2 regions of the Shewanella sp. 10N.7 genome follow, and region 1 is predicted to be linked to the other one. Evidence: riboswitches for the same ligand, from Rfam matches in the RefSeq annotation. Region 1 holds a riboswitch; the other holds the start of a gene.
The links. Region 1 has a riboswitch for lysine ahead of lysC (lysine-sensitive aspartokinase 3). Riboswitches for the same ligand answer to the same signal wherever they lie in the genome.

Region 1 (15,284 bases):
AGTTATTATCTCAAAATGAACAAGGCTTTGTGTTAATTGTTGAAGGCAGCCTGATTGATTGGGCAGGACACTCCAATGACATTGCGACTGCAATGGGCGAGATGGACGAGTTTGCTAACGCAATTGAAGTGGTAGAGCAATTTGTACGTGAAAGCCAAGATACCCTAATGGTCGTTACAGCCGATCATAATACCGGGGGTTTATCGATTGGTGCTAATGGTGAATATGCTTGGAAACCAGAGATACTGCATAACATTAACGCTTCACCAAACAAGATTGCAGAGCAGCTTATCGGCACTGATGATTGGCAAGCCAGTTTTAATAAATTTGTCGGCTTCGAAGCTTCTGAGCAAGAACTTAGCACTTTAGATACAGCGAGAATGCAAGGTCAAAAGCAGCTGACTAAGTCAATCATGACCATTATTGATTTACGTACTAACACTGGCTGGACTTCAGTGGGACATACTGCATCAGATGTACAAGTATTTGCTGCAGGGCCTGGTTCGCGTTTATTCAGTGGTCATCAAGATAACACTGAAATCGCAACTAAAATGATGAGCTTATTACCGCAAACCTCAAACTAAACAAGCACTTAATTAGACTTTTAATCAAATTAGCACTGACATTAAGAGCAACCCATTAAATCGATGAGTTGCTCTTTTTATTTGCTCACCATTTACAAGTTTTGCATCAAGAAGCACACTATTGAGTTGTACTGACGTTGCTCATTTTCAGTGAGTTTAGAGATAAACACTGCACGACTTATTTGCTATAATTCGCCAATAACTATTGGGTTAATTTATTAAGGTCGATTCTGTGCTCACCAACACTTCTCAAGTTCTGCTACGAAACATTCAATTTGTCGAAAACCAGAATGTACTGATTCTAAATCATGAAGCAGATGCCTTAGCTGTTGAATTGCTGGATACTGCTAGCTCAGTGACTGCATTAGCCTTAGATTTTAATCATCATCAAACAATAGCAAAACAGACAAAAGCAAATCTGCACTGTTATTTTGGCCATGACGTCCCTGTAGATGCTCAGTTACAAACTTTTGATACTGTGGTGATTTACTTCCCAAAAGCAAAAGCTCTCGCGCCATACCTTTTCCAGTTGGCTGCCAAGCACCTTAATGTTGGCGGTACACTCATTGTCATTGGGGAAAACAAAGGCGGCGTAAAGTCTCTGGCTAAATTACTACCATACTATTATTCAACCGCATTAAAACGCGATAATGCTCGTCATTGTTTATTGTTTGTCGCTGAACTTATACAAGCAGCGCCTAAGCTGAATATTAATGACTGGGTGAGTCAATATCAGTTGGCCACACCTCAAGGTAATATCACAATCTGCAATTTAGTGGGCGTGTTTAGCGAAAAGAAACTTGATCAAGGCACAGAGCTATTGTTATTACACCTACCCGAGCTCACAGGCAGAGTACTCGACTTTGGTTGTGGCGCTGGCGTTATTAGTGCGGCGATGCTAAAGGCTAATCCGAGTCTTAATATTGATTGTATCGATATTAATGCCATGGCATTAAAAGCTTGCGAGCTGACACTTGAGGCAAATGACATGAAAGCCAATGTATATGCTTCAGATGGGTTTAAACAAATATCTGGTAAATTTGATGGCATCATCTCAAACCCGCCCTTCCATGACGGTTTAGCGGCAACCACACAAATTGCTAAAGACTTCGTAAAATCAAGCGCTAACAGCCTGTCAAATAAAGGGGTTTGGCAAATCGTTGCTAACAGAAACCTCCCCTATGCAGACACAATTGCTGAAGAATTCGGACAAGTGAACGTGCCAGCTGAAAACAATAAGTACAAACTATATTTTTTCCATAAGTAACAAAGTTTTAACAGTTCTTAGTTTTCTAAGAAAAATATATCATTTAGTGAAAAAACAACTGCGTTCTGACTAGTTTTTATCATAAAAAACCGCTACATTTTGTTAGTTAATAACAAGAACGTCACTAAGGCGCATTGACCTGATAACCTTCTCAGGCTATGAATAAAAGGTATTTTATGTTGGATTGGAGCTTAGCGGTTTTTAATGAAAACCAAACTCAAGTTGAGTTTCGTGTTATCCCCAACACTCATGGGCCAGTGTCTGAAGACGATGTCAGTAAACTGCTAACTCAACCTGAGTTTGCCATGCTGCGCCCCATGCAGCACAACATTCATAATGCTGTTGCCGAAATCAATGCGCTATGTGGTCAAGATAACGGTCAACATGAGTTATTTTTTGTGATTGCTGAGCGTGCTGATGGCAAAGTCATCATAGATATAAACGAAGATAAAATGTCTGCCTCGATGACGTTAGAAGCAGCTTGGGGTGGCAAAGATCCATCACTGCCAATGATCCTCAACGGACTTAAATCTTACAAAGTAAAAATGGGCTTAAGTAAGCCGAAAATTCAATCTCTTATTCAGCAATTAGCCATTCTTCCCCCTGGTGAGTCTTGTGACAGTGTTATCGCCGTCGGTAAATTACCCGCTAACGGTATTAATGCTAGCTTGATTAGAAAAGTTCCACTTGCTCGTGAGCGATTATTGCAACCACAAGAGCGTGAAGACGGCTCGGTAGATATGCGTAACCTAGGCGCCATGATAATGGTTAAACCTGGTGATGTATTAATGGTTAAAACGCCTGCAACTTCTGGCACTGCTGGATATAACATCCATGGTGAAGCCATATTACAGGTTGAAGGAAAAGATCTGTCGATGCAGCCTGGTAGCGGCACAGAAATCGACCCTGAAGATCCATATAAACTGATTGCTACGGTGGCAGGTCAGCCTGTTGAAAACAAAAAAGGTATGCAAGTCGACGACGTGCTGCAAATTAAAGATGTCGACGTAAAGTATGGTCATGTTGATTTTGAAGGCAGTATTTTAATCACAGGTGACGTTCATGAAGGTATGAAAGTAAAAAGCAGTGGTGACATTACGGTCATGGGCTTTGTTGAATCAGCAACCTTAGAAGCCGATGGCGATGTTATTGTCAGCAAAGGCATTATTGGCAGGCAAATTAAAGAGCAAGAACTCAGTAATAACATCACAGCTCAAGGGCAAATTTGTGCTCAGTTCGTACAATATTCAAATTTAACTGCCCACAGTGATATTTTAGTGACTAAGCAACTTCTGCATAGTCATTCGCAATCGGATAGCGTTATTACTGTCAGCGATCCTAGCGCAAAGCGCGGTGATTTAGTTGGCGGTAGAGCAACCGCTAAAAAAGGCATAAAAGCTGTCGCCTTTGGTGCAACCGCAGGCACAAAAACAGAACTTTATTGCGCTATGCACCAAACTGAGCTTAGAGCAGAAGTTAAAGAGTGCGATGCTAAAGCGAAAAAGTTAGTTGTAATGGGGCTTGATATCGAAGCTCGGCTCAGAAAACTTCCGCCTAAATCAGAATGGCAAACTGACGCTGGCATGATAGAGCAAGTGAAAATGATGCTCGATGAAAAGAAAGAAGTCGCGAATAACCGTGCTAAAGCAGAGTCTGAGTGCAAACAGTTACAACAAGAGGTCGGAGGTTATTACAGCAAGCACTTTATTCAAGCTGAACAGCATATTTTCTCCAATGTCGAAATCCATATTGGCCCTGCTCAAAATCGAACCCAAAGAGAGCATGGACCTTGTCAGATTAAAAACCTTCATAATGAAATCAGTTTTGATTACGGTAGCCATTAAAACTGATGGTGATAAATGCTATGGATAACATTTGTTGGCCTGCAATTATCAAGCAACAAGAAAGTGAAGAGCTGATTTATCTAGCCAGTGAGAGAGATTGGCTAGAGTTTTGTTACTTGCAACCACACATCTATGATCACCAAGATCAGCTATTAGACACTGCAGGGCTAACCTTTAATATTGTTATCGAACCGACGATAGACTCAAGCTTGATGCAGGTACCACAACCCACAGCGGAATTACCTCAACTTGAAATAAGCCAACACCCTATCGATATTGTCAGTTTTATCCATTTGGTTCGACAACACGCAGTATTAAACGGCCATTGCTGTAGCGCTAAAATTGTTTTTAGTGATATAAAGCAAGGGATTGAAGCTGTCGCTTATCTTGAATCTATTTAGCTTGAGTCGCCTTTGCCTATCAGGCAGAATGCCTAGCGTTTTTAATAATTGCATCGAACAATGTATCAATTAAATCACACCACCAATCATCAACTTCTCATCATAACAATGGAACAGCTAAATTTATGGAACTGCTGAATATAGAATGCCTTGGTAAACGCCTACGATTAGAAGGCTCCATGGCGGGCTGGCAACAACTATATTGGGACAATCAATTAGTCTCGCAAAAGTCAGCATCTGTAGATAATCAGGCTTTTAACATACATGAGTTTGAGTTATCACGGCCCGCTTCCATGCAAACATCGAGCACTGATGATGTCATTACAGAAGCCAGTAGAAACATCATAAAAGTCCGTCTCGAAGCCGATGTGCAATGGCAGCCGTTTCTCATCAACTATGTAGTGCTCGTCGATAAAGACACCATTGCTGAAGGACAACGTAATACCAAGGATATTGAACAACAAGTTCCTGAAGTTGCCCCAGTAAAAAAACAACAATTCAGTATGGTGGGATTGGCATCTTTAGGATTTAAATTACTTAAAAGTGCCAAAGTGGTTAAAGCGATGCTGGCAGCTGCGAGTGTTGCTGCCTATTCGTGGCTTTTTTCAATCGAGTTTGCCTTGGCATTAATCGCTTGTTTGGTTATCCATGAGTACGGTCATATCAAGGCAATGAAACACTTTGGCATGAAGACTAAAGGCATCTATCTCATCCCATTCATGGGTGGTTTAGCGGTCAGTGACGAGCGCATTAATACCCGTTGGCAAAATGTAGTGATATCTATCATGGGGCCCACATTTGGCTTAATAATGTCGATAGGTTGCATGATAGCTTACTGGGTCACTGGCAATATATTCTTCGCTGGCCTCGCTAGTTTTAACGCCTTACTAAACCTGTTTAATTTACTACCAATTTTACCTTTAGATGGCGGTCATATTTTAAAAAGCATTACTTTTTCGATGAACAGCATGGTCGGGCTTATCGCCTGTATGGCTGGCGCAGCAATCGGTGTGTTCATAAGTTACAGTTTAGGTTTAGCATTACTTGGTTTCTTGTTATTAATCGGTAGCCTAGAAATTGTGTTTGAATGGAAAACCCGCCATCAAAGTCACTTATTACCGTTAGATAGATACGGCCAGATATTTTCTACGATTTGGTATTTTTTAACTGTGGGTATTTTGATTGGAATTATCTGGTACTTTGCAGGCTCTGGTGACGACATGCTGGCTATGCCACTTGAAATATTGAAGAGTTAACAAGAATTAAAGTGGGTTATTTCGAAAGTTTAACCCACTTACCTTACGCAGTTTATATTGGTATTGAGTGTCCCAAATGATAGCTAGGTTCTAGTACTAGTCCTAAGCTCTAAACTCTAAACTCTAAACTCTAAACTCTAAACTCTAAACTCTAAACTCTAAACTCAGGAAAAATCATACATCATTTAATCTCAAACACATTCGTCATCACTTTATACAGCTCTGTACCTTGATGCACTGATGCCGAAGCAAAGTGCAAAACAGGCACGCAATCACAAGGTAAACTCACTGACGTTAACGCTTGTTCTGATCCATATTGATCAAGTCGCAATAGGGTAACTAACGGCTCACCTGCTGCCAGCGGCTTGCCCACTTCTGCACAATATTCTACTAATCCCGCTTTTGGTGCATGAAACTTTTTGTAGTCTTTCAAATAACAGCCCCAGCGAGACATCTCAGCTGGTAGCACTTTCTCTTCAATCACACCTCGGTGACTCAAATAAGCCAAAATTCCTAGCGCATCTTCTTTAGCGTCGGCCATATCAATGCGCTCTTGGCTAGCCAGTTCTAAGGTAAATGCGGCAACAGGTACATCAAAATGACGTTGTTGCGTGGCGCAATATTGTTGAAGTTGCCACCATGGATAAAAAGCGGCTTCGTCCATCGCACCGCCAAATTCATTTGGAATTATCAATGAAAAGGGAATAGAGAAGAGTCCAGCGGCTTCAACATCATATTCAGGACAATATAAATGTTTGGCTGATTTCGGACCAGTATGTAAATCTAATACAATATCAGCGTCGTGGGCCATTGATTGCAAGGTAACAGCAAGGCGGTGTCCTGTACTTACGCCCCAACTATTGGCGATACGTTGCTGACAGCTACGAGTTAATAATTCACGAAAAGCCGCAACTAACTCAGCATCTGATAATCCTTGGTTTAGTTCAAACCATTGAGGAATATTGCTAATAATATCCGCATGTTCATAATATTCACGATTCCAATTGACCCCAGTGATCGGGTCAAACCGCCCCAGGGTAAACTCACCACTTTTTTGGTTAATACCTAGTGGGTTAGCAAGTGGAAGACAGCGAATATCACCTAAAATAGTGTATGATTCTAGCAAGGTCATTAGCTGATAAATAACCGCATTACCTTGTACTTCTGCGCCATGAACATTTGCTTGAATGTACACAGAAGGCGCAGCGCTATCGCTTCCTTTAAAACTAAACAAAGGCGCTGTAAGCGCTTGACCAGTGGCCAATTCTCCCAACTCAACTTGCGAAGTCAGTGCTTTAGAAGTACCGGTTGATGCTGTCATTTTTAACCTTATTGGCATTACTTATTCAAATAGATTTTGATGCAATGAATTTACTACATCTGCCGCTTCTGATTCCGCCACTAACACACACAAGTTGTGTGGGCTCGCGCCTTGACAGATCATGCGAACATTATGGTTTTCTAGTACTGAGAATACACGACTACATATGCCAGCTGTTGAAGCGATTTTATTACCAATAATCGCGACTAAAGCGAGATTATCTTCTACTCTAACTCGGCAATGCTGTGATAACTCTTGCAATAACGACTCACTTAATAAGCCTTGACCGCTTGAATCTGAACCGGTTTTATCCAGTGTCAGCGAGACATTAACTTCTGATGTGGTAATTAAATCAACAGATATTTTGTGCTTAGCAAGCGTTGCGAAGGTTTCCGCTAAAAAGCCCTGAGCATGTAGCATTTGTAAGCTATGTAAATTTAGTAATGTTTGATCACGTCTTAAAGCAACGGCGCGAAAAACAGGGACCTCTTCAACTTGATGACGGATCCAGGTTCCGCCCTGCTCAGGTGCTTTACTTGAACCTACAAAGACTTGAATTTTTTGACGAACAGCAGGAAGAATAGTCGCAGGATGCAATACTTTGGCGCCAAAAGTCGCCATTTCAGCGGCTTCATTAAAGCTGATTTCAGGGATCGGTCTAGCATTAGGGGCCAAACGAGGGTCAGTAGTATAAATACCAGCAACATCAGTCCAAATCTCTACCGCATCAGCTTTAAGCGCTTCAGCCAATAAAGCTGCTGAATAATCACTGCCACCACGGCCTAATGTTGTCGTGCGCCCTTCACTGTCTGCACCAATAAACCCTTGAGTTACAATGACCTGTTCATTTAAAAGCGGCGCTAAATGTTCAGCGGCTAAAGAAGCAATACTCTCTATCTGCGGCTCTGCACGGCCAAAGTGACTATCGGTTCTCAGTACTTGTTTTACATCAAATGCACTCGAAGGCGTGCCTTTTTGGCGAATAACTGCTGAAAATAACAATGAAGAACATTGCTCACCCATTGAGAGTAACTCATCAATAATGGCTTTGCTTCTATCTAGCACTAACGCATCACTAAGTACTGACATTCTACTGAGTAGCTTATCAATTGTTGCCGCCACATCTTGTGGGCGCTCTAGCTTATCAACAATGTCATATTGAACTTGGGCAATTTGAGTCAACAAAGCCATACGGCGTTGGTCATTTACGTTGGCTTGAGTCAACTCAACCAGTAAATTAGTCACGCCACTTGAGGCACTCACGACAACAACACGAGTATTAGAATTAGCAAGAATGATATCTGCACAGCGATTCATTGCAGAAAAATCGGCAACCGATGTGCCTCCAAATTTAGCAACAACTAAACTCATGACAGCACCTCAGCAATAGGCTGACTAGCATTTACAGATTGAACAATAAGATTTAAAAACATGATTACGCTCCGAACTTACTTCGTTCGAAGAGCCTGGTGCAGTGATAACGCACCCTTAGAGAAGGGAAACAGCAATCTTTTCACCAGAAGCTCTCCACCAATTAATAGGTGACAATCGTTAGGATTCAGCCTAATCGACCGATATGAAGTTAAACCAATCACTTCGAATATCTCGGCGCTAATCTCCCTCATAAGTCATCATCGGAATAGGTTTTCCTCAGACTCACTACCTAGCTAACGCTCCTCTTCTGTTTCTCCCAATGGAAGAAAGTGAAAAATACCAATAAATGACCATCTAAGTCAATTCAGACTTGTAATAAAGTTACTAAATAACAGAATACTGAAAATACGACATTTAAATGCTTAATCAAACAGGAGAGCTTTTTTGAAGGAATTGATAAGATAAATACTTAAATTACAGCAACAAAGAAGAATACAAAAAACAATCTAATGGATAGTTGAAGCAAATATTATACATATGCAATAACAAAAATGGCGATTACTGCTCAATGATGTCTTAAAAGGGTTTATATACCTCGCCAATGAATACGTATTTTCAATGCAATTGTGAACCGTCAGTAGGTGATAAATAGTTAGCTCTACAATCCGCTTTCAGAATGAAGCTAATATTCAACCTTAATCAGCTCTTGCTAGAATAAAACCTACATAAAGATACCATTAACGGCTTCTGAGCAGAGATCTCACCTTAATCAACAATACCTAATTAACAATACCTAATTAACAACAATACCTAAAAATTACTCGTGCAAATCTGGTAGTTCATTCACTAGCTGGGTACGTGTTGTAAAGTCGCCAATCATCACTTCATCATCTGGCGCATCTCCGCAAGCCACTAAAGACAATAAACCTTGGTTCACATAATAAATCGCATGTTGTTTGAACTCTCGCCCTAATTCTAACGCCTGCTGTTTATCAATAAAGACTGCCCAGCTTTTTTCCATATGCGATAAATCAGGAGCTGCGCCAATAAGTGAACGATATGGACTGTTATATTGTTCAATTTTTCGCTGTAAACGACGGTCTAATAACCGATTTTGGCAAGGAGTGAGCACACTACCAAGAGGATTGTGTGCGGTGACAATGGCGAAAGGAATATCATTAGATAAGCGCTGCGTGAGTAAAAATTGTGTTCCTTGATACTTGTGCCAAAGGCTATCAATTAAATTATCCATTATCTAATATTCTCTGTTAATCCCAGTTAAGTGTAGCAAACCCTTATTCACGCTCATAGTCCATGTGATGCAAGTCACAAGAATAATAATTAAATTAAATAGCAAAATCAAAGGCTTATTAAAAAATTCAATTTTGTAACAATTCTAATGCGTAAATTTGTTAACATTTCATTTGTTAACAAATGCCTAAAACGAGTACAATAATCACCACTAGCTAGATTTTGCTACATAACTATAAGTTGTGGCACAAGCTGTTACATTTATCGGTACATTTTTTCACCATTAAATAATCAAGCTTGAGCATTTTGTTCTACATTTTTAGATAACATTAAATATAGAACATTATTAAATTGCCAAGGAACTTTTATGAGCAATTTAATCTCATAGTGTAACGAATCATTGTTTTAATAGATCTTTAGACTGATTGTGAGTGAGTTAAGACTCAGCATACAATGAGAATATGGATTTTTTATGATCACATTTATGTCACGTATGTCTCTTTTAATAATGTATTAAGCTGAGTGTATAATGTAGCTAGTCATGAAGCGTGTTTTGTTCAGGGCAGACATAGATAAACACCTATCGTGAAATTTATAAATTATCGGCGTTTCATTAATAAACACGCCAACGCCCTAGTGCAACATGACTAGAATCAATTGTTTTTAATTTAGGTAAATAACATGCAAAACCCACACATTCTTATTGTTGAAGATGAAGCTGTAACCCGTAATACACTGCGTAGTATTTTTGAAGCAGAAGGGTATGTAGTAACTGAAGCAAACGATGGCGCAGAAATGCATAAAGCCATGCAGGATAATAAGATTAATCTTGTTGTTATGGATATCAATCTTCCTGGTAAAAACGGTTTATTGTTAGCTCGTGAACTTCGTGAAATTAACAATATCGGCCTTATCTTCTTAACTGGTCGTGACAACGAAGTTGACAAAATTCTTGGTCTTGAAATTGGCGCTGATGACTACATCACTAAGCCATTCAACCCACGTGAATTAACTATCCGTGCTCGCAACTTATTAACTCGCGTTAATAGTGCTGGTGCAGAAATCGAAGAAAAAGGTTCTGTAGAATTCTACCGCTTCAATGGTTGGAGCTTAGAAATCAACAGCCGTTCTTTAGTAAGCCCACAAGGTGAATCTTATAAGCTTCCACGCAGTGAATTCCGCGCGATGCTTCACTTTGTAGAAAACCCAGGCAAAATCTTAACTCGTGCTGACTTGTTAATGAAGATGACTGGCCGTGAGCTTAAGCCACATGACCGTACTGTTGACGTAACCATTCGTCGCATCCGTAAGCATTTCGAAAGCTTACCTGATACGCCAGAAATCATCGCGACTATCCACGGTGAAGGCTATCGTTTTTGCGGTAACTTAGAAGATTAATTTTCGCTTATTGCGGAAATAAAAAAAGCCAAGTCGATGACTTGGCTTTTTTATTGGCTGTAATTCAGCTTAACGGACAAACTATATTACGAATATTCTTTGACTAAAGCTCAATCTCGAAACGAAGGGGTAAGCTACGTTTTAAATACCGAGACGTTACTTCTTATGAATGTAGTTTAACTAACCGAATTATTTACGCCTTTTGTCTTTAAACAATTCAATTAAGCTCATTAAACACAAAGCCCCCGCTATCACATTGAGGGCTATTAGTACCGCTACCGTCATTACTTCAACTCATTTTCCAAGAAAGCAGCCAACGACTTATAAAGGTGATTTCTAACTTTTTCACCACGCATTGAATGTTTCGAACCTGGATAATCCATCATCTGAAATAATTTACCTTCATCCTGCAAGGCTTTATAAACGCGTGTGCTGTTTTCAAACAACACATTATCGTCAGCCATGCCGTGATACATCATCAATCCTGATTGATAATTTTTCACATAAGGTAAAACACTACTGGCATCATAACCTGTTTGATTTCTTTCAGGATGACCCATGTAACGTTCTGTGTAATGCGTATCATATAAACGCCAATCTGTGACCGGTGCGCCAGATATTGCAGCCTTAAAATAATCAGGTGCTTTAAATTGCGCCATCAATGCCATGTAACCGCCATAGCTATGACCATAAATCGCAATATTGTTTCCATCGATATAAGGCAGACTACGTAAATGATCTACGCCCACTTTCTGATCTTCGACTTCTGCATCGCCCATGTTTTGGTAAATAACATATTCAAACTCAGTACCACGGTGCGCAGAGCCACGATTATCTAATTGAAATACCGCAAAACCTTGTTGCAGTAGATACTGAGTAAAGTAATCCGCTTCGCTCCAACTATTCACCACTAATTGCGCGTGAGGACCGCCATAAACGCGAACAACAACAGGGTATTTCTTACTGTCATCAAATGGTACAGGTTTGAATAAACGATATTGCAGTGCTTGGCCATCTTCAGCTTTTAGCTCTCCAAACTCAGGCATTTGCCAAAGACCCGCAAAGTCATACAAAGGGTGTGACTGATTAACTTCATTTTGCTCAACCCAAGCTAATTGCTTACCTTTTTCATCGTGTAAGCTCACTTGTGGCGGCTGACTTAGGCTATTAAAGTAATCTAAGTAAACAGGTTTATTATCTGCAAATACCGCAGAATGCATGCCGTTACGGCTGGAGATTTTTTCGATTTCGCCACCAGCTAATGGCACACGGTATAAATGACGTTCAACTACAGAATCTTTACGACCAGAGAAATAAACCCATCCTGCTTTTTCATCAACTAACTCAAGCGCATCAACCGCCCAATCACCTTGGGTTAATTGCTTTAATACTTTGCCATTTAAATCGAATAAGTAAAGGTGGTTAAAACCATCTCGCTCCGAGGCCCAAATGAATGACTTTTGCTGTTTTAAAAACTGTAAATCATCATTGAGGTTAACCCATGCTTCGCTTCGTTCAGCCACTACCGTTTTTGCAAGGTTATTGCTTTTAACATCTACAATGCGTAAATCAAGCGCTTGCTGATCGCGGCTTTGCCACTGAAATGATAAATGCTGACTATCAGGTAGCCATTTGACTCGCGGCAAATAAATATCTTTTTCTTTACCTAAATCGATCCATGAAACTTGTTGCTCTTTTCCTTCTTTGGCAAGCGTAATCACGCCTAACTCTATTTCAACGTTTGTTTTACCCGCATATGGGTAACGCTGCTCGGTGAGTTTAATCCCATCTGCATAAATTTCATTGCGAGTGACTAATTCAACGCCTGACTCATCAATACGAGTAAACGCGATAGATGACTCGTCTGGCGACCACCAATAACCTGTCATACGGCCCATTTCTTCCTGGGCGACAAATTCTGCCATACCATTTTTAATCGGACCTTTGCCATCAAAGGTCAACTGAGTCAGTTTTGAGCTAGCGAGTTCTAGTACATAAATGTTTTGCTCTCGCACAAAAGATACATACTTACCTTTTGGCGATAGTCGCGCATCAGTAACGAAACCTTCGCCAATATCAAGCTCCACCGCTTTGTTATCAGCAATGGTAAAATAATATAAAGTGCCAGCAGCTGGGATCAATAATGCTTCGCTGTCATCAGCCCAGAAGTACTCCATGATCCCTTGACCATAAATACGTTGGCGCTCACGGCGTGCTTTTTCTTCATCTGATAATTCACCCGAAGCTAATTTATCGGCATTGAGTAAAATGCTGCGCTTTGCCGTTGCAATGTCCATTTGCCATAAATCGTAGAAGTGTTGATTATCTTCACGACTTGCAAGGTATGTCACCAATCTACCATCTGGAGACAACTTAAGTCCTCTAGGGCTTGCACCAGCTAAGGCTGGCGAAGCATGAATTCGTTCGATAGTAAGCGGAGTGTTATTACCTGTCATATTCATTGTTGAGGCCAATACGTAGGTCGAGAAAAGAGAACTAGTCATTACTAGCGGAATTACGGATAACACTGAAAGTGCCGTAGATTTCCATTTCGTCATCATGGTCATTCCTTACAAAAAATGATGGTGTAAATTTCTTATTGTTATTATTTTCAATTTAACCAAATACCAACCTAAAGTAGGTATTTTGCGTGAGTTTATAACAAATCAGTCCGAAGTCATATATTGCTCATCTTTTTCACGCTGTAATGTCACCCGAACTAAGGTATTATCTGTGGCAATAAAATAGAACATTAACCACTGGTTACCGACCTTAACCTCTACTGTCTTAGGAACAAGCATGCAAACTTTGACACAAACCCTTACAAAACAAGCTGTATCAGAATCTCTTTCACAATTAATTTTGAGCTTAGCTGACTGTTCAAAAGAAATTAGCCAAGCCGTTCGCCATGGCGCACTAGCAGGCGTTTTAGGTGCAACTGAACAAGAGAATGTCCAAGGCGAAACACAGAAGAAACTCGACGTTATCACCAACGATATGCTCAAAGATGCACTCAAAGCCGAAGGTAATGTGCGTGGTCTAGCATCAGAAGAAGAAGACTATGTGGTTGAAGTGAATAAGCAAGGTGAATACTTGGTTTGTTTTGATCCATTAGATGGTTCTTCAAACATTGATATTAACTCTTTGGTAGGCACTATTTTCTCAGTACTACCAGCACAAGCTGGTGAGTTTACTGAAAACAGCTTTTTACAAAATGGTCGTCAGCAAGTTGCTGCTGGTTATGTTCTATATGGCCCATCAACCATGATGGCATTAACGACAGGTAATGGCACTCAACTTTATACTCTAGACCCTGATACAAACGAATTCTTGCTAACAGATCCGAGTGTTAGCATCAGCCAAGATACTGCTGAGTTTGCCATCAATATGTCAAACCAACGTTTTTGGGAAGCGCCAATGCAAACTTACATTAGCGATTTGTTGCTAGGTAAAATTGGCACTCGTGAGAAGTCTTTCAATATGCGCTGGATTGCAGCCATGGTGGGTGATGTACATCGCGTGTTATGTCGTGGTGGTATCTTTATGTATCCAACCGATAACAAGAACCCTGAGAAGCCGTACAAGCTACGTTTGATGTATGAAGCTAACCCAATGGCATTATTAGTAGAACAAGCCGGTGGTAAAGCCTCAACTGGTTATGGTGACATCTTAGATATTGAACCAGAAGCCATTCACCAACGTGTAGCGGTAATTTTAGGGTCAGCTAACGAAGTTGAAACTTGCTTAAGCTATCACGGTCTTGATTACAGTAGTGAACCTGAAATCAGCTAAGCTGATTATTTTAGACCTCATCTTTTAAGTGGGGTTTAACTAAAAAACCGCCAGTTGGCGGTTTTTTCATTTCGAGTGTTTGGCCCAGTTATTACTGCCAGCTAAAAAGAGCATAATCGGGCAAATTCAATTTTGCTGCAGGATCTTCGGCTAACTTTAGTTTCATTGCGACAATATCCTTTTGTAATTGCGTGCGAAATTGCCACACTTCAGTGGCGACAGCTTGCAACTCATCTGATTTATCTGTATTCCCCTCCCTTACTGCAGCCCAAATAGGTCTTAAATGATCAAAGCCCTGCTTCATTTTCGCCACATTTTTTTCGGTAAATTGATCAATTTCCGCAGAGCTATGTAATGGCGCGACTGGTTGGCGACCAATACTTGAAAAGAATGCTAGATAGTCATCCATGGGAACACTGTCAGCACTTTGCCATTTAGATAAGTTTACCTCATTGAGGAGTTGACTGGTTTCAGGGTTAATCACCATCACAGTCGGCGTGCCAAAGTAGGCAGGATAAGCATATTTTTGAGGTAAAAAGTGTATGTCATTAAAGTAGCCTACATCAACAAACACAGTTTCAAAGCGATCGGATAGTATGGTTTGCATTTGATTTGTCGAAAACTTAGCAGCAAGACCACGGCTGTCATGGCACCACTGTGCGCCCATCACCACCAATAACAATTTACCATTTGCTTGAGCAGTAGACTGCGCCGATGCTACTCGCTCCATATCATTATCATGAGCAATAAACGTATATTGTGGCAGTACTTCACCATGATGCGTTGTTGACTGACA
Region 2 (15,125 bases), on a different contig from region 1:
TGGGTTTCAAATATTAGTCCCAAATGAACTCACGGAAATGCTTACGACAAACTGACTCATAGCTTTCGTTGCCACCAATCGCCACTTGCTCGCCTTCACGCATTGGTTTGCCATTGCCATCAAGACGCACCACCATGTTGGCTTTACGGCCACAATGACAAATGGTTTTTAACTCAACCAATTTATCAGCCCATGCTAATAGGTATTGGCTGCCACTAAACAGCTCGCCCTGGAAATCAGTTTTAAGGCCATAACACAGTACTGGAATATCTAAATTATCCACCACGTGAGTTAATTGCTTCACTTGTTCTTTACTTAAAAACTGCGATTCATCAATTAAAATACAATGCAGCTTTTGGGTTTCAAGCTCAGTTTCAATCATCTTAGATAAGTTATCTTCAGCACCAAAAACTTGCGCTTCAGTTTCAATCCCTATTCTTGAGGCAACTTTTCCCACACCATAACGATCATCGATTGACGCTGTCATGACTAGCGTATTCATTCCGCGTTCACGGTAGTTATAAGATGATTGTAGAAGTGATGTTGATTTGCCAGCATTCATAGCCGAATAATAGAAATAGAGTTGTGCCAAAACAGAAGATCCTTATTGTTATAATCGCCGTTATTCTATCATCGAATCGACTTTTAAATAAGCCGATTACTGATTTAATAGCGTGAAGCTGTTAACAGGTTTTCTGGCAAATTACTGAGGCTATAACAATTAGCAAGTAAGGCGTGACAACCGTAAACCTCGCATACATTAACAAAATTTACATTCTGCAATAAATTAGATCACAGTTTTACTCGCTGTTTAGTCCATAACAATTACAGGCATCACAAAACCCAACATTCTTCATGTACGATTAAGAAACAATTGATAAATTGCATAAACAATTATAATTAAGGAAGTAGAAAGTCGATGCATAAAACAATTGTCGCAGTAGCCATTGCTACTACCCTCGCTTTAGGCGGTTGCAGTTACAACAATTCAAACAACTCAACTGAAACAACAACACAAGAGGCTGCAGTGCAACAGAATCCACTATTACAAGCCAGTGTTTTACAGTATCAGGCACCTGACTTTAGCCAGCTTAAAGATGAGCATTATCTGCCAGCCCTTGAGCTCGGTATGGCGCAGCATTACCAACAAATTTTGGATATTGCCGCTAACCCAGCAGCCGCCACGTTTGAGAATACCATTGCCGCAATGGAAAAAAGTGGCGCTTTACTAACCCGTACCTCGAGCATTTTCTATAACCTTACAGGTTCAAATAGCAACCCAGAGCTGCGTAAAGTACAAGGTATTATGGCGCCTAAAATGGCTGCCCACTCAGATAACATCAACCTGAACCCTGAGCTGTTTGCCCGTATTCAAACCATTTATGATAACCGCTTGACCATGTCGCTGACTGATGAAGAAGTCCGTTTAGTTGAAGTCTATCATCAGCGTTTTGTACTGGCGGGCGCAAAACTAACTGAAGCTGAAAAGCAGAAAATCCGTGAGTTAAATGAAGAGCAATCAACCCTCACCAATGAATTTGCTCAAAGGCTATTAAGACTAAGTAAAGAAATTGCTGTAACTGTGGACGATGAGGGTCAACTTGCAGGCTTATCAACATCTGCAATCGCTGCAGCAAAAGCGGATGCCGCTGCTGCGGGATTTGACGGCCAATACTTACTTAACATCACCAATACCACTCGTCAGCCAGTATTGGCGCAGCTAGATAATCGAGCATTACGTCAGCAAGTATGGGAAGCATCTGCTAACCGTGGCTTAACAGGCGAAAATGAAACGGCTTCATTAGTGGCACGTTTAGCACAGCTTCGGGCTAAAAAAGCCAAACTATTAGGTTTCGACACTTGGTCTGACTACCGCTTGGCGCCGCAAATGGCAAAAACACCTGAAGCGGTCTATGACATGTTCGGCTCTATGGTGCCAGCGGTCGTTGAAAACACCCAAAAAGAAGCTGCAGACATTCAAGCGATGATTGACAAAACCGGCGGCGACTTTACTCTAGCGCCATGGGACTGGGCTTATTACGCAGAGCTAGTGCGTAAAGAAAAATTTGACTTAGATTCAGCATCAATCAAGCCTTACTTTGAATTTAATCGCGTACTTGAAGATGGGGTTTTCTTTACCTTACAAGAGCTTTACGGCGTAACGCTTAAGCCGCGCCCAGACTTACCGGTTTATCATCCAGATGTAAAAGCTTACGAGATGTTTGATGAAGACGGGTCAAGCATGGCTATCTTCTACGCTGATTACTTTGCCCGAGAAGGCAAACGTGGCGGCGCATGGATGAGCTCTTTTGTTGGCCAGTCAGAGCTATTAAATCAAAAGCCTGTCGTTGTAAACGTGATGAACATTAAAAAGGCGCCTGAAGGCCAGCCAACGTTTGTGAGCTACGATGAAGCAACGACTATGTTCCATGAAATGGGCCACGGTACTCATGGTATGTTCTCAAAAGTGAAATACCCATCACTTGCTGGAACTTCAGTTTCACGTGACTTTGTAGAATTCCCGTCAACCTTTGAGGAAGACTGGGCCGCACATCCCAAAGTACTTGCTAATTACGCCAAGCATTATGATACGGGTAAACCTATCCCTGATGACTTGCTGCAAAAACTATTAGCGTCACGAAGCTTTAACCAAGGCTTCGATACGTTAGAGTATATGTCTGCAGCTCTGCTTGACCTAGAATGGCATGCACTGGACGCTGATGCTCCTTTACAGAACGTTGAGCAATTCGAAGCCAATGCTTTGAAAAAACACGGCGTTGATTTGCCTGCAGTGCCGCCACGTTACCGCTCAACCTACTTTGCGCATGCATTCCCTGGCGGTTACTCAGCAAGTTATTACGCTTATATGTGGAGTGAAATTCTTGCCGCTGATGCCTTTGCTTACGTGCAAACTCAAGGTGGTTTAAATCGCGAAATAGGCATGAAGTTTAGAAAAACGATTCGTGAAGTGGGCAACAGCGTACCGCCAATGGAAGCGTATCAAAACTTTAGAGGCCAAGCCCCAACCACGGAAGGATTACTTGAGCGCCGCGGCTTAAATTAATTAGCCTAACGTATACAGTAAATACAAAAATGCCACTCAATTGAGTGGCATTTTTTATGACTGAATATAAAAAATAGTCGTTACTTAGTTGCTATTTTAAGCCCTAATACTGCCAGTACAAATAACACTGAACAAGTAATAAAGCCCATTGCAACAGAGCCAGTAAAACCAAGCACTGTGTAACCGACAATACTGATAACAGCGACAATCAAGGCATACGGTAATTGCGTCATTACGTGGTCTAAGTGATGACAGCTCGCACCCGTTGACGACAAGATGGTGGTATCCGAGATTGGTGAACAATGGTCACCGAATACTGCACCAGATAATACTGCTGCAAGCATAGGTAACATCATAGTGCTGTCACTGCCCATTGCCATATCAGCTGCGATTGGCAACATGATACCGAACGTCCCCCAGCTTGTGCCGGTTGAGAAAGCAGTTAAACCAGCAAGCAAGAATAATACTGCAGGTAATAATGCAAACGGGATATTACCAGTAGCAAGGCTTGCCATGTACTTACCTGTTTCAAGCTCACCAATCACTGATGCGATGGTCCAAGCAAATAACAAGATGTAGATAGCAGGTAGCATTGATTTCGCGCCGACCTTAAGGCCAGTAAACATCATGCTAGCACTGATTTTTTGTTGAATTGTCAGTAGTACCGTCACAACTAAGCCCACGAGTGACCCGTAAAATAATGACTCACTCACTTCAGTGTTTTCAAAAGCACCTAGTACGCTAAACTTTAGGCCTTCACTTGCTAATGCATCCGCACCAGTTGCAACCATAAAGTAAATCGTCGCTGCCACCAAAACAAAAATCGGTAGGAATAGACCTAGAATTTTACCCGTATCCGCTTCTGGTAAATCAGCCGTTGCACCTGGTGGTAAGCCTTTGCTTTCGTCAAACAATTCGCCTTTTTGCGCATTACGCTCATGTTGACGCATTGGGCCGATATCTAAGCCAAAGATAGCCACACAAAGTAATAGCAATAAAGCGAAAATGGCGTAGAAATTCATCGGCACCATTTGTAAAAAGACGCTTAGGTGTCCTGTGTCAGCAAAGCCATGTGCCGTTAAAATGCCGCCGATTAATGCGATGATATATGCACCCCAGCTAGAAACGGGTGAGATAACACAAACTGGCGCAGCTGTTGAATCGAGCAAATAGGCTAACTTAGCGCGAGAAATATGATAACGGTCGGTAATAGGACGTGCGATTGAGCCAACAACAATGCTGTTGAAGTAGTCATCAATAAACACCACACAACCTAAGAATATCGTCATCAGTTTAGCATCACGCTTATTACGAATGCGTTGATGTGCCCAATCGGCAAAAGCGCGAGCTGAACCACTGACTGTGATTAATGCGGTGATCATCCCAAGTACCACTAAGAAGCCGATGATCTGTAAATTCCACGCGTTTAGCGCGCCATCATCCCATACTAGACTGGTTACAGTGCTAAAGAGGTGACTTGCTGCAGTACCTATTGAAAAGTCGCTTAAAAGCACCACACCGGCAAGAATACCTAAGCCAAGTGAAAGAAGCACTTTACGTGTGACCACTGCAAGAATAATTGCCACAACAGGAGGCAAAAGCGAAAGTGCCGAATCGGCGTAACTTGTTATCATCATTTTTTATAATTTCTTCGTTGAGTACGAATGGAGGATAACTGATAAGGCAAGACAACGCAGAAAGCGAAGACAAGGATCTTTTCAGTAGCACTCCACAGTAATATCGATATCAACATCGATATCCATTGTTTTATCCTCACGGATAAAAATTACTATGACAGTGCAGCCCCTTTCGGAAACTGCCCCAGCAAACGGTTTTGATATAACCAGTTCGCTTCGGCACCAAATCCTTTCCGTTTAAGTTATTGGTATCACCCAACGTAAACTTACTGATATTTGATGCGCCTCTACTTATGTAGTCAGCACAGTGAGAGCCTTATTTGAAGCTCTCTGCCGATACACGCCACTATACAAACATAAGCACGAGGTTAATTGCCAGATAAAAGTAGCTTATCTTGTGAGAAATAACATCACAATCAAAAAACGCCACAGCGGCTTATCAAGGGTGTAACGATTTATTAGCAAGCGTTGTTTTATCCATCAATATCACCATTTCAAGGGATGTTTGACCAAATAGGAGGGGTAATACTATTTTCAAACCTGATTAAGCTGTACTGCTCTGCGAGATAATTTTTGTTTGATAAAATCAACAGACTTAATACTCAAACTTAATTTATGATGCTATTTAACGCTAGATTGTGTTTGTGTGTTTGTCTGTCTGTATCGGTGCGTGACAAGTCATAATGAAAAAGTAAGTGCCTTGAAAGTATTGCTATTGAATAACAGGCAAGAACTAATCCACCCCATTCATTTATGATTGTTTTTCACCTAACAAGCCACTCCCATTAAAAAGTTAAAGCATCAGACTATGCATTATCAATATAGGTCGAACCGATACAGTTGGAGCATTTACTTTATTAAGTAAGGGATTCCAAAGTCACATATCCCAAAAAAATAATGAATAAATATGCAAATAAAAACACATCAATGGCAGGGTTATTCACAACGGTAATAAATATCTAAGGCTGAAATGACTAATTTAAAACAAAAATGTAGCTACTGACTAATTTACTCTTGTCTAACTTGAGTTTACTGCCACGCATGGCGATTTGACTGGCTATAAAACAAAAAAGGTTTTTGCCAATATGACAAAAACCTTCCTAAAATGCATAAAACTTACTGTTTAAACCAGCCTATAAATAATAGGTAAAATACTGATTATAATAAATTAGTAAGTTCTGGAATCGCATCAAACAAATCAGCTTCAAGACCATAGTCAGCGACTTGGAATATAGGCGCTTCAGGATCTTTGTTAATTGCGACAATCACTTTTGAATCTTTCATGCCCGCTAAATGCTGAATCGCACCAGAAATACCCACAGCGATATATAAGTCAGGCGCAACAATTTTACCTGTTTGACCCACTTGTAAATCATTCGGTACAAAACCCGCATCTACTGCAGCACGTGATGCACCGACAGCAGCGGTCATTTTGTCAGCAAGCGCTTCAAGAATGGCAAAATTATCTCCACTGCCCATACCACGGCCACCAGAAACAATCACACCAGCGCTACCTAACTCAGGACGCTCTGATTCAGTCAATGTTTGCGATACAAACACAGTCTTAGCTTCGGCGACAAAATCTACCGCCACAGCTTCTGCACTGCCTTCGTTGCCCACTGCATCAAATGCACTCGTGCGCACAGTTAACACTTTCTTGTCATCTAAACTTTGTACTGTTGCTAAAGCAGAGCCAGCATAGATAGGACGAACAAATGTATCTGCACTAACAACTTCAATCACTTCTGAAATTTGTGCGACGTCCAATAATGCAGCCACGCGAGGTAGAGTATCTTTACCAACACTTGTCGCAGCAGCCAGAACGTAGTCGTAATCGCCAGCAAGTTTAAGCACGAGTTCTGATAAATTTTCAGCCATTTGTGCTTCATATGCAGCTGCATCAGCCACTAAAACCTTACTGACGCCAGTTAATGCTTGCGCAGCAGTAACAGCTGCAGCACATGCACTGCCAGCCACTAATACATGAACATCACCGCCAATGGCTGTCGCAGCGCTAACTACTTTTGCTGTGTCTAATTTTAAACTTGCATTGTCGTGCTCTGCTAATACTAGAATGGCCATAATTAGATCACCTTCGCTTCATTTTTTAACTTTTCAACTAGCTCAGCTACTGAACTCACCATGATGCCAGCTTGACGTTCAGCAGGAGGCGTCACTTTAACGATAGTTTGGTGTGCTTTTAAGCTAACACCTAAATCATCAATTGAAAGCGTCTCAAGCGGCTTACGCTTCGCCTTCATAATATTAGGCAGTGAAGCGTAACGAGGTTCATTTAAACGTAAATCAGCTGTCACAACCGCTGGTAATGGCATTTTAAGGGTCTGTAAACCGCCATCGACTTCACGTGTTACTTCTGCGCCGTCTGCACTCAATTTAAGTTCTGATGCAAACGTGGCTTGAGGCATTTGGGTTAATGCAGCAAGCATTTGGCCAGTTTGGTTGTTGTCGCCATCGATAGATTGCTTACCAAAAATCACTAAATCTGCTTGTTCTTTTTCTTGCACCGCTTTAAGAATTTTAGCAATTGATAAAGGCACTAGCTCTTCATCCGTTTGCACATGAATAGCGCGATCAGCACCAAGTGCCATAGAGGTACGTAGCTGTTCTTGCACAGCTTTAGCTCCAATACTCACCACCACGACTTCAGTCGCACTTCCCGCTTCTTTTAATCGAACTGCTTCTTCAACAGCAATTTCACAAAATGGGTTTAACGCCATTTTTAAATTAGCAGTATCAACATTTGTGTTATCAGCCTTTACTCTGACTTTCACATTGGCATCGACTACGCGCTTTACAGGCACCAATACTTTCATGGGATTTCCTTCTACACCTTCAATGTATGTGGATGGCACATTGGCTATCACCAATGCAATATGGCACAACTTTACGTCCTGTTAACGTTAACGTCAACCAAAGTCAAACACTTGTTTATATCTTTTTTATTAACTTGGTCGGTATAAATAAGTTGTATTAAGCATTTATTTATTTATCAAGCGGGGTATTTGCGCTTTTTTATTTAAAATTTGTTCATTTAAGGATTTTTTATTTGATCCAATCAAATTTAGTTTCTATTATTAAAGGCGATTCAAGTAACCGTGTTTTTCTACTATTATTTTGTTTTAACATTTTAAATAGTCAAATCAATTTACACTCTCGTTTGATAACAATTAAACAATCTAGAGTTTTGGTAAGTATTATTTAATAGCCACAGAATTACTTGAGATACTTATTAATTAAAATCATTAGGATGCACATTGATATGAGTGACTTTTTAGAAATTTTAACACATGGTCGTCGTTTTAAAGCTGCTGTAAAAGAGTTATCACTAGAAGATTTACGTGAGCTTTCAGTTAAGTTAGAAAAGATTATCACTGAAAGAGAAGAAGACGAAAAAGCTGAATTAGAAGCGAATGCTGAACGTAATGAACGTATAGCCGAAATATTAGCTCAAATTGAAAACAGTGGTTTATCAATTGAAGACTTAGGCGAAATTACTGCTAAGCCAGCACCTAAAAAGCGTGCCCCTCGCCCGGCTAAATACCAAATTGAAGTTGATGGTGAATTAATTCAGTGGACTGGCCAAGGTCGTATGCCAACGGTATTTAAAAACCAAATTGATGCAGGCAAGAAAATGGAAGACTTTTTAATTCCTGGTATGGAATAAAAGTTCACCTTTTTGAAATTAAAGAGCTTACTTCGGTAGGCTCTTTTGTTATCTGCATAAGCCTTTATCAAGTATTTCCACAATCCTGTAAGCCATGTAAACTGTAGGCAATATAGACTCCTCTTTAATGCTCTAAATAAATTAGGCCGTATTATGAACACTTCTCAAACGATTGCGTTAATCACCCTCTTCTCTACAGTACTTTTATCAGCATGTTCAAGTAATTACACCTTTAATAGTAATTTAGATGGTGAAGCTATCGATGAATACTTTAAGCCGACAAGTGTTGAATTGTATATTGACGGTGCAAGCCCCAAAGGCCCCTATGAAATCGTTGGCTTAGTTGAAGGTGAATCTTGTCAAGAAACAGAATCAGGTGTGCCAGCTAATATTGCAGATGCACGCACCCAAGCACGTAAAAAAGCAGTCGAACTTGGCGCGAATGGCTTAATAGTGAAAAAGTGTCTATTAACAGAACAAAAGACCAATACTTGTTATACCCAAGCATTTTGTGTCGGCCAGGCGATTAAAACAGCCACAGCTCAATAACCTTTAAATATATTAGTTATATAAATGAATAAATATTCTGAACAGTCTTTTAATTCTCAAATTGAAGCTGTTGCAATATGTCGCACCCCGTACAAACAAAAGTTTGGAATACCGCGACAACCTGGACTAGTCAATGTTCGAGGCTGGGTTGAGCTTGCTCCCCATGTTAATAACATCGATGCAGTAAGAGGTATTGAGCAATATTCTCACTTATGGCTACTTTTTTGTTTTCACCAAAATTTAGCTCAAGGTTGGAAAAATACGGTTAGGCCACCCAGACTAGGTGGCAATGAAAAGCTAGGGGTATTTGCCACTCGCTCAACGTTTAGGCCAAACGGCATTGGTCAGTCAGTGGTTAAATTACACAATGTTGTGCAACAAAATGGCAAAGTCTGTTTAGAAATATCGGGGATGGATTTATTAGACGGTACGCCAATCATTGATATTAAACCTTATATTCCTTTTTCTGATGCTATTGATAATGCCAGTGGTGGTATTGCGCAATCTGCACCACAATTAATTGACGTACAATTTAGTCAATTAGCTGAAAGCCAATTGGCTGAATATTCGAACGAAAATAAAGTGGCTGATTTAAAACAAGTGGTGAATGATGTATTAGCTCAAGACCCTCGCCCTGCTTATAAAAAAGCAAAAGATGATGCTAAGATATATCAAGTGGCTTTATATGATATCGATATTTTTTGGCACCTTAATAATGACAAAATTGAAGTGATAGAGATTAAACCCACTTCGGTTTGTTAGCTATGGTTTCTCCCTTACAAACAAGCAAGTATTACTCTTCCATCATTATTTAATATAAGCCCATAACCATGACTCAAGATAAACCTGATTATCAAGCACAACATAAAAAACGTTTGTCTTGGATGCCTTGGCTTTATTTTTCATTAAAAGAAAAACACTTAATCTGGGCTAAGCCTTGGCAAGATGATATTCAGCTGCATTTATCTTCAGTTGAAACCGTCCATATTGGTGAGCAGTGTTTCATTGCGCCTGAAGCAAGGATATTTGCTGAGCGTGGCCGAGATATCCGTATCGGCGACCAATGTATGATTGCTGCTGATGTGTTTTTACATGGCCCTATCACCATGGGCAAAGAAGTCGCCATTAACCATGGCTGCTCTTTTGATGGCGGTAGAGTGGGTATTACCATTGGAGACAAAACTCGCATTGCCAATAATGTCACTATATATGCCTTTAATCATGGCATGTCAGTAGACTCCCCCATATACCAACAACCTGTGACAACCAAAGGGATTACCATTGGTGAAGATGTTTGGATTGGCGCACAAGCGGGTATTGTCGATGGAGTGAATATCGGTAACCAAGCCGTCGTCGGTATGGGCAGCATAGTGACAAAAGATGTCCCCGAGTTTGCCATCGTTGCAGGAAACCCTGCCAAAATCATTGGTGACAGGCGCGATAAATAACAGAAGCCCTCTACGACTTATTACACTTACTCAAAGATAAATAAGGTAAGGTTAATTCGCTTATCATCTGCGTTATATTCTTTGTTTACATGTATTAATATTTGACGGCATGCCCTAAATCCCATGGCCAAATATTAAACTAGATTAATAACTTAGCTTTCTCCTAACACGAGTCAACGAACGCTCGCTATAGTGGCACTGACCACTCCCTTTTTCGCCAACTGATAATAAAGCTTTATACAGTTCAATTATCTGGTGACAACAACGTGGCAAATGCTAAAATGTCGCCCATTAATAGTTACTAAGTGGACAATGGGAATGCGAGTTAGCAATTACCTGCTTTCAACACAAAAAGAAACCCCTGCAAATGCAGAGGTTGCCAGTCATCAATTAATGCTACGCGCAGGTTTTATCCGTCGTAATGCATCAGGTCTTTATTCATGGTTACCGAGCGGCCTACGTGTTTTACGTAAGGTTGAAGCGATTATTCGTGAAGAAATGGACAAAGCAGGTGCAATTGAAATCTTAATGCCTTTGGTTCAACCCGCTGATCTTTGGGTTGAAACTGGCCGTTGGGAAAAATTTGGCCCTGAATTGTTACGCTTCCAAGATCGTCACAATCGCGATTTTGTACTTGGCCCAACCCATGAAGAAGTGATTACTGACTTAGTGCGTAAAGAAGTGAGCTCATACAAGCAGCTTCCTTTAAGCCTTTATCAAGTACAAACTAAATTCCGTGATGAAGTTCGTCCACGTTTCGGTGTAATGCGTGCCCGTGAATTCTTGATGAAAGATGCATACTCTTTCCATTTAAACCAAGAATGTATGGATAAGACTTACGCAGCGATGCATGAAGCTTATAACAATATCTTCAAGCGTATGGGCTTAGCTTTCCGCTCTGTGATTGCTGATACTGGGTCAATTGGTGGTGATACTTCGCATGAGTTCCACGTACTGGCTAACAGTGGTGAAGATTTAATTGCTTACTCAACGGGTAGTGATTATGCCGCTAACATTGAAAAAGCAGAATCTCCTGAGCCTACTGCGACTTTAGCAGCGCCATCTCAAGAAATGAATCTAGTTGATACACCCAATGCTAAAACCATCACTGAGTTAGTTGAGCAATTTAACATCGCTATCACTAAAACAGTGAAAACATTGATTGTTAAAGGCGCCACTGAAGAAGCACCTTTAGTAGCATTGATTGTTCGTGGCGATCATGAGCTGAATGAATTAAAAGCTGAAAAGCATGAGCTTGTGCTTTCTCCATTCGAGTTCGCTAGCGATGAAGAAATCAAAGACCTTATCGGTGCAGGCCCTGGTTCTTTAGGCCCTGTTGGTCTTGAAATGCCAATTATCATCGATAAAGATGTTGCGGTAATCAATGACTTTAGTGCTGGTGCTAACCAAGAAGGTAAACACTTCTTCGGCATTAACTGGGAACGTGATTTACCAATGGCTCAAGCCATGGATATCCGTAACGTAGTTGAAGGTGAAGCGACACCTGATGGCCAAGGGGTTTATGCCTTTGCACGTGGTATCGAAGTCGGTCACATTTTCCAGTTAGGCACTAACTACTCAGAAGCGATGGGCGCAACCGTACTCGATGAAAACGGTAAATCTAAAGTCATGATGATGGGCTGTTATGGCGCTGGTGTTAGCCGTATCGTTGCCGCTGCGATTGAGCAAAACCATGATGAACGCGGGATGATGTTACCAGAAACATTGGCTCCGTTTACCGTCGGCATTTTACCGATGAACATGCACAAGTCTCATCGCGTAAAAGAAATGGCTGAACAGCTTTATAAAGATTTAGCTGCTGAAGGCATCGAGATATTACTCGACGATCGTAAAGAGCGTCCTGGTGTGATGTTCAACGACATGGAACTAGTGGGTTTACCACACGTCGTCGTGATTGGTGATCGCAATATCGATGCTGGCGTGTTTGAGTACAAAAACCGCCGCACCGGTGAGAAGCAAGATATCCCATTCGATCAAATTGTTGATTTCATCAAGTCTTCAATCAAAAGCTAATTGATTTGGCGATAATTTAAAACGCACCTTTTGGTGCGTTTTTTTATGCCTAAGCATTTATCGCATCCAATATCCTTTCAATATTTATGCTTAAATTATCGTTCTATTACTCGTCGAACCAGATATTATTAACCATACTGATATCATGGCGTTAGTCATAAGAAAGGAGATCTTAGTTGTCAGAGTCAATTGCACTTGTTTTAGGCGGTGGTGGCGCTAGAGCGGCCTATCAAATTGGGGTATTAAAAGCCCTAGTTCAACTGTATCCACGGAATCATCATATTCCGTTTGAAATAATCAGTGGCACGTCTGCTGGTGCAATTAATGCGACTTCATTAGCCACTCACGCTTCATGTTTTCATCTTGGAGTGAAAAAGTTAGATTGGGTTTGGCGTCATTTTGAAACGAAGAAGGTCTATCGTTCTTCATTTTGGGGCGTATTTAAACATCTATGTAAAATGGCGCTCAAAGGTTTGCAAAGCGACAAAATGAACACTGATGCTGGCAGCTTATTAGATAACGCGCCACTGCGCGGTCTGTTGAACCAGCTAATTGATTTTCAACGTATTGAACGCAATATTGGTAGTGGAGCGTTAAAAGCCATTAGTTTAGATGCTTCAAGCTATAACGACTCACACTCCTATAGCTTCTTTCAAGCCAATAATACTGTGAGTGACTGGAAACGAGCGAGAAGACAAGGAAACCGCTGCACGTTAACTACAGACCACTTAATGGCAACGTCAGCAATACCATTAGTATTTCCTTCGATTAAATTAAACCAAGCCTACTTTGGTGATGGCTCTGTGCATCAACTATCTCCTTTATCAAGTCCTATTCATTTAGGCGCTGACAAAATTATGGTGATCAATCTCGATAGTCCTCATCAACAACATCATAATGAGATTGATGCTCACCCTAAAACTGCCACCATTGCAGGTCATTTGCTCGATACCATTTTCTCCGATACCTTAAACAGTGACTTAGAGCGATTAGAGCGAATTAACTCAACATTAGCTTTGATACCTGAAAATAATGCTAAACAAATCCATTTACGTAAAATCGATACCTTAGTGATTAAACCCAGTGAAGATTTGAGTGAAATTGCAGCACGATATTTTAAAGAATTACCTATTGCTATCAGAATTTTACTTAAGTTTTTTGGGGTTGATTGTGAAACAGACTCAAGTATCGTGTCATATTTATTATTTGAAAAAGCCTACACGAGTGCTTTAATTGATTTAGGCTATCAAGACGCAATGACGCAGATTGATACCATAAAGCAGTTTTTTAATATCGAGCACTAAGTTCATTTTCGCTGATGATTAACTTTGACTTATTTAATGATGTAAACGGTGACTTATTTAATGATGTAAACGATGACCTTGTGTCATTTGCAGTTTGACAAGGAATATGAAACCACGGAAAAATTAAAGGAATAGATATGAACGCAATAAGGATAATTGCAGTAATCGCCATGCTAATGGCCATTTCAATATTAACAGCATGCTCTGACTCTCAGTTGAGCTTTGACCCAGATCCTACTAAAGGCAGCTTACATACAGTCAATTGGCCTGGCGTATATCAAGGTACTTTCCCTTGCCCAAGCTGCGATGGTATGAAAACGACCCTCACACTCACCCCACCAAATCAATATACAATCTCCACTGAACACTTGGGCCAAGACCCGCTACCATTTAACAATAGTGGGCTATTCCATTGGGATAAAACTGGCAACGTCATCTACTTAGATAGAGGCCAGATATACCATGTGGTCGAAGAGAAAATGTTCTTACTCAATGTAGAAAGTGAACGCATACGTGGTGAAAATGAAGAAAAATACATCGTCAATAAGATTGCCGAGCTACCTAGTCGCCCCGCCATCAGCAGTGACTTTATTCCAGCTTCATCTTTAGTAAGAGATTGAACAAAAAAATTCACCGTCATAGGTGATTTTTTTTGCTTTCGTTACAAATTCAAATTAGGTAAAAATGAGTTTGTATTCAACGTGAATACAAGTCATCACTGAGTATAACCAATCAGGTTTTTTAGTGATTATTAATCAGTTTAAGAAACACCTTGGAAAGACAAATGTCTCAATACTACAAATTTGATATCGACGACATCCTTTGGGATAACGAAGTTGACGAAAAACCAAAAGCGAAGAAACTCAAACAACGCAGAAAAGATACTAAGCGTCGTTACGCAGATGATTATGCCGAATTGGATTTTGAAGTAAATCAGTACAATTAAGTGTTTATACTTATTCGATTAAAAGCAAGTTGCTAGGGCCTGTTGCTCTTTGCTGGTTAAGTTTTGTTCGAAATAAAAGCGTTTTAATTGAGGCGGATGGATTGATGCCTAGTCATCTAAGCAAAATTAATCCAACAAAGAGTAAAACGCTTTTAGTCGAACCCTTTGGGCAGCGTTTGTTGGTCATTTTTACTGCGTTATCGACTTTTTATGTAGAATAACTACACTACAAAGTCTCTGCCTTGCATAAATGGCCAACAATTCGCTGCAAAAATAACCTTGAAAGATCAACAGGCCCTAGGCAACTTGCTTTTTTTTGTGATATTTCTTAAGCCCTATAATTGATAATATAAATAGCGCGATCAACCAGCAGGTCTGACTCAGTTCAGCTAATTAAAAGCGTGAAGTTCCGCCAATGTAAAAACCATCCTCGAATGATCTGTTTGACTGGTTATCAT

Region 2: it holds a riboswitch for lysine, as region 1 does, so the genes downstream of both, LMH66_RS19820 (Na+/H+ antiporter NhaC family protein) here and lysC (lysine-sensitive aspartokinase 3) in region 1, are expected to answer to the same signal.

The regions. Positions count from the first base shown of each region.
Region 1 covers NZ_JAJGZS010000003.1:69,971-85,254, reverse strand. Annotated here, with positions in the region: gene LMH66_RS03280 (alkaline phosphatase) at 1-584, shown strand, start outside; gene LMH66_RS03275 (methyltransferase) at 817-1,851, shown strand; gene LMH66_RS03270 (DUF342 domain-containing protein) at 2,028-3,695, shown strand; gene LMH66_RS03265 (DUF4144 domain-containing protein) at 3,716-4,096, shown strand; gene LMH66_RS03260 (site-2 protease family protein) at 4,222-5,352, shown strand; gene LMH66_RS03255 (succinylglutamate desuccinylase/aspartoacylase family protein) at 5,534-6,673, opposite strand; gene lysC (lysine-sensitive aspartokinase 3) at 6,695-8,044, opposite strand; lysine riboswitch at 8,186-8,362, opposite strand; gene LMH66_RS03245 (DUF3293 domain-containing protein) at 8,865-9,299, opposite strand; gene arcA (two-component system response regulator ArcA) at 9,980-10,696, shown strand; gene LMH66_RS03235 (S9 family peptidase) at 10,981-13,200, opposite strand; gene LMH66_RS20390 (hypothetical protein) at 13,363-13,497, opposite strand; gene LMH66_RS03230 (class 1 fructose-bisphosphatase) at 13,496-14,488, shown strand; gene LMH66_RS03225 (thioredoxin family protein) at 14,580-15,284, opposite strand, start outside.
Region 2 covers NZ_JAJGZS010000047.1:512-15,636, forward strand. Annotated here, with positions in the region: gene LMH66_RS19810 (thymidine kinase) at 14-592, opposite strand; gene LMH66_RS19815 (M3 family metallopeptidase) at 920-3,064, shown strand; gene LMH66_RS19820 (Na+/H+ antiporter NhaC family protein) at 3,145-4,701, opposite strand; lysine riboswitch at 4,779-4,999, opposite strand; gene LMH66_RS19825 (electron transfer flavoprotein subunit alpha/FixB family protein) at 5,860-6,783, opposite strand; gene LMH66_RS19830 (electron transfer flavoprotein subunit beta/FixA family protein) at 6,786-7,535, opposite strand; gene LMH66_RS19835 (H-NS family nucleoid-associated regulatory protein) at 7,982-8,386, shown strand; gene rcsF (Rcs stress response system protein RcsF) at 8,540-8,935, shown strand; gene tsaA (tRNA (N6-threonylcarbamoyladenosine(37)-N6)-methyltransferase TrmO) at 8,960-9,697, shown strand; gene LMH66_RS19850 (acyltransferase) at 9,766-10,383, shown strand; gene LMH66_RS19855 (proline--tRNA ligase) at 10,702-12,417, shown strand; gene LMH66_RS19860 (patatin-like phospholipase family protein) at 12,594-13,721, shown strand; gene LMH66_RS19865 (copper resistance protein NlpE) at 13,859-14,341, shown strand; gene LMH66_RS19870 (small highly charged protein) at 14,506-14,667, shown strand; partial or broken gene LMH66_RS20590 (hypothetical protein) at 14,772-14,999, shown strand; gene LMH66_RS19880 (YfaZ family outer membrane protein) at 15,061-15,125, opposite strand, start outside.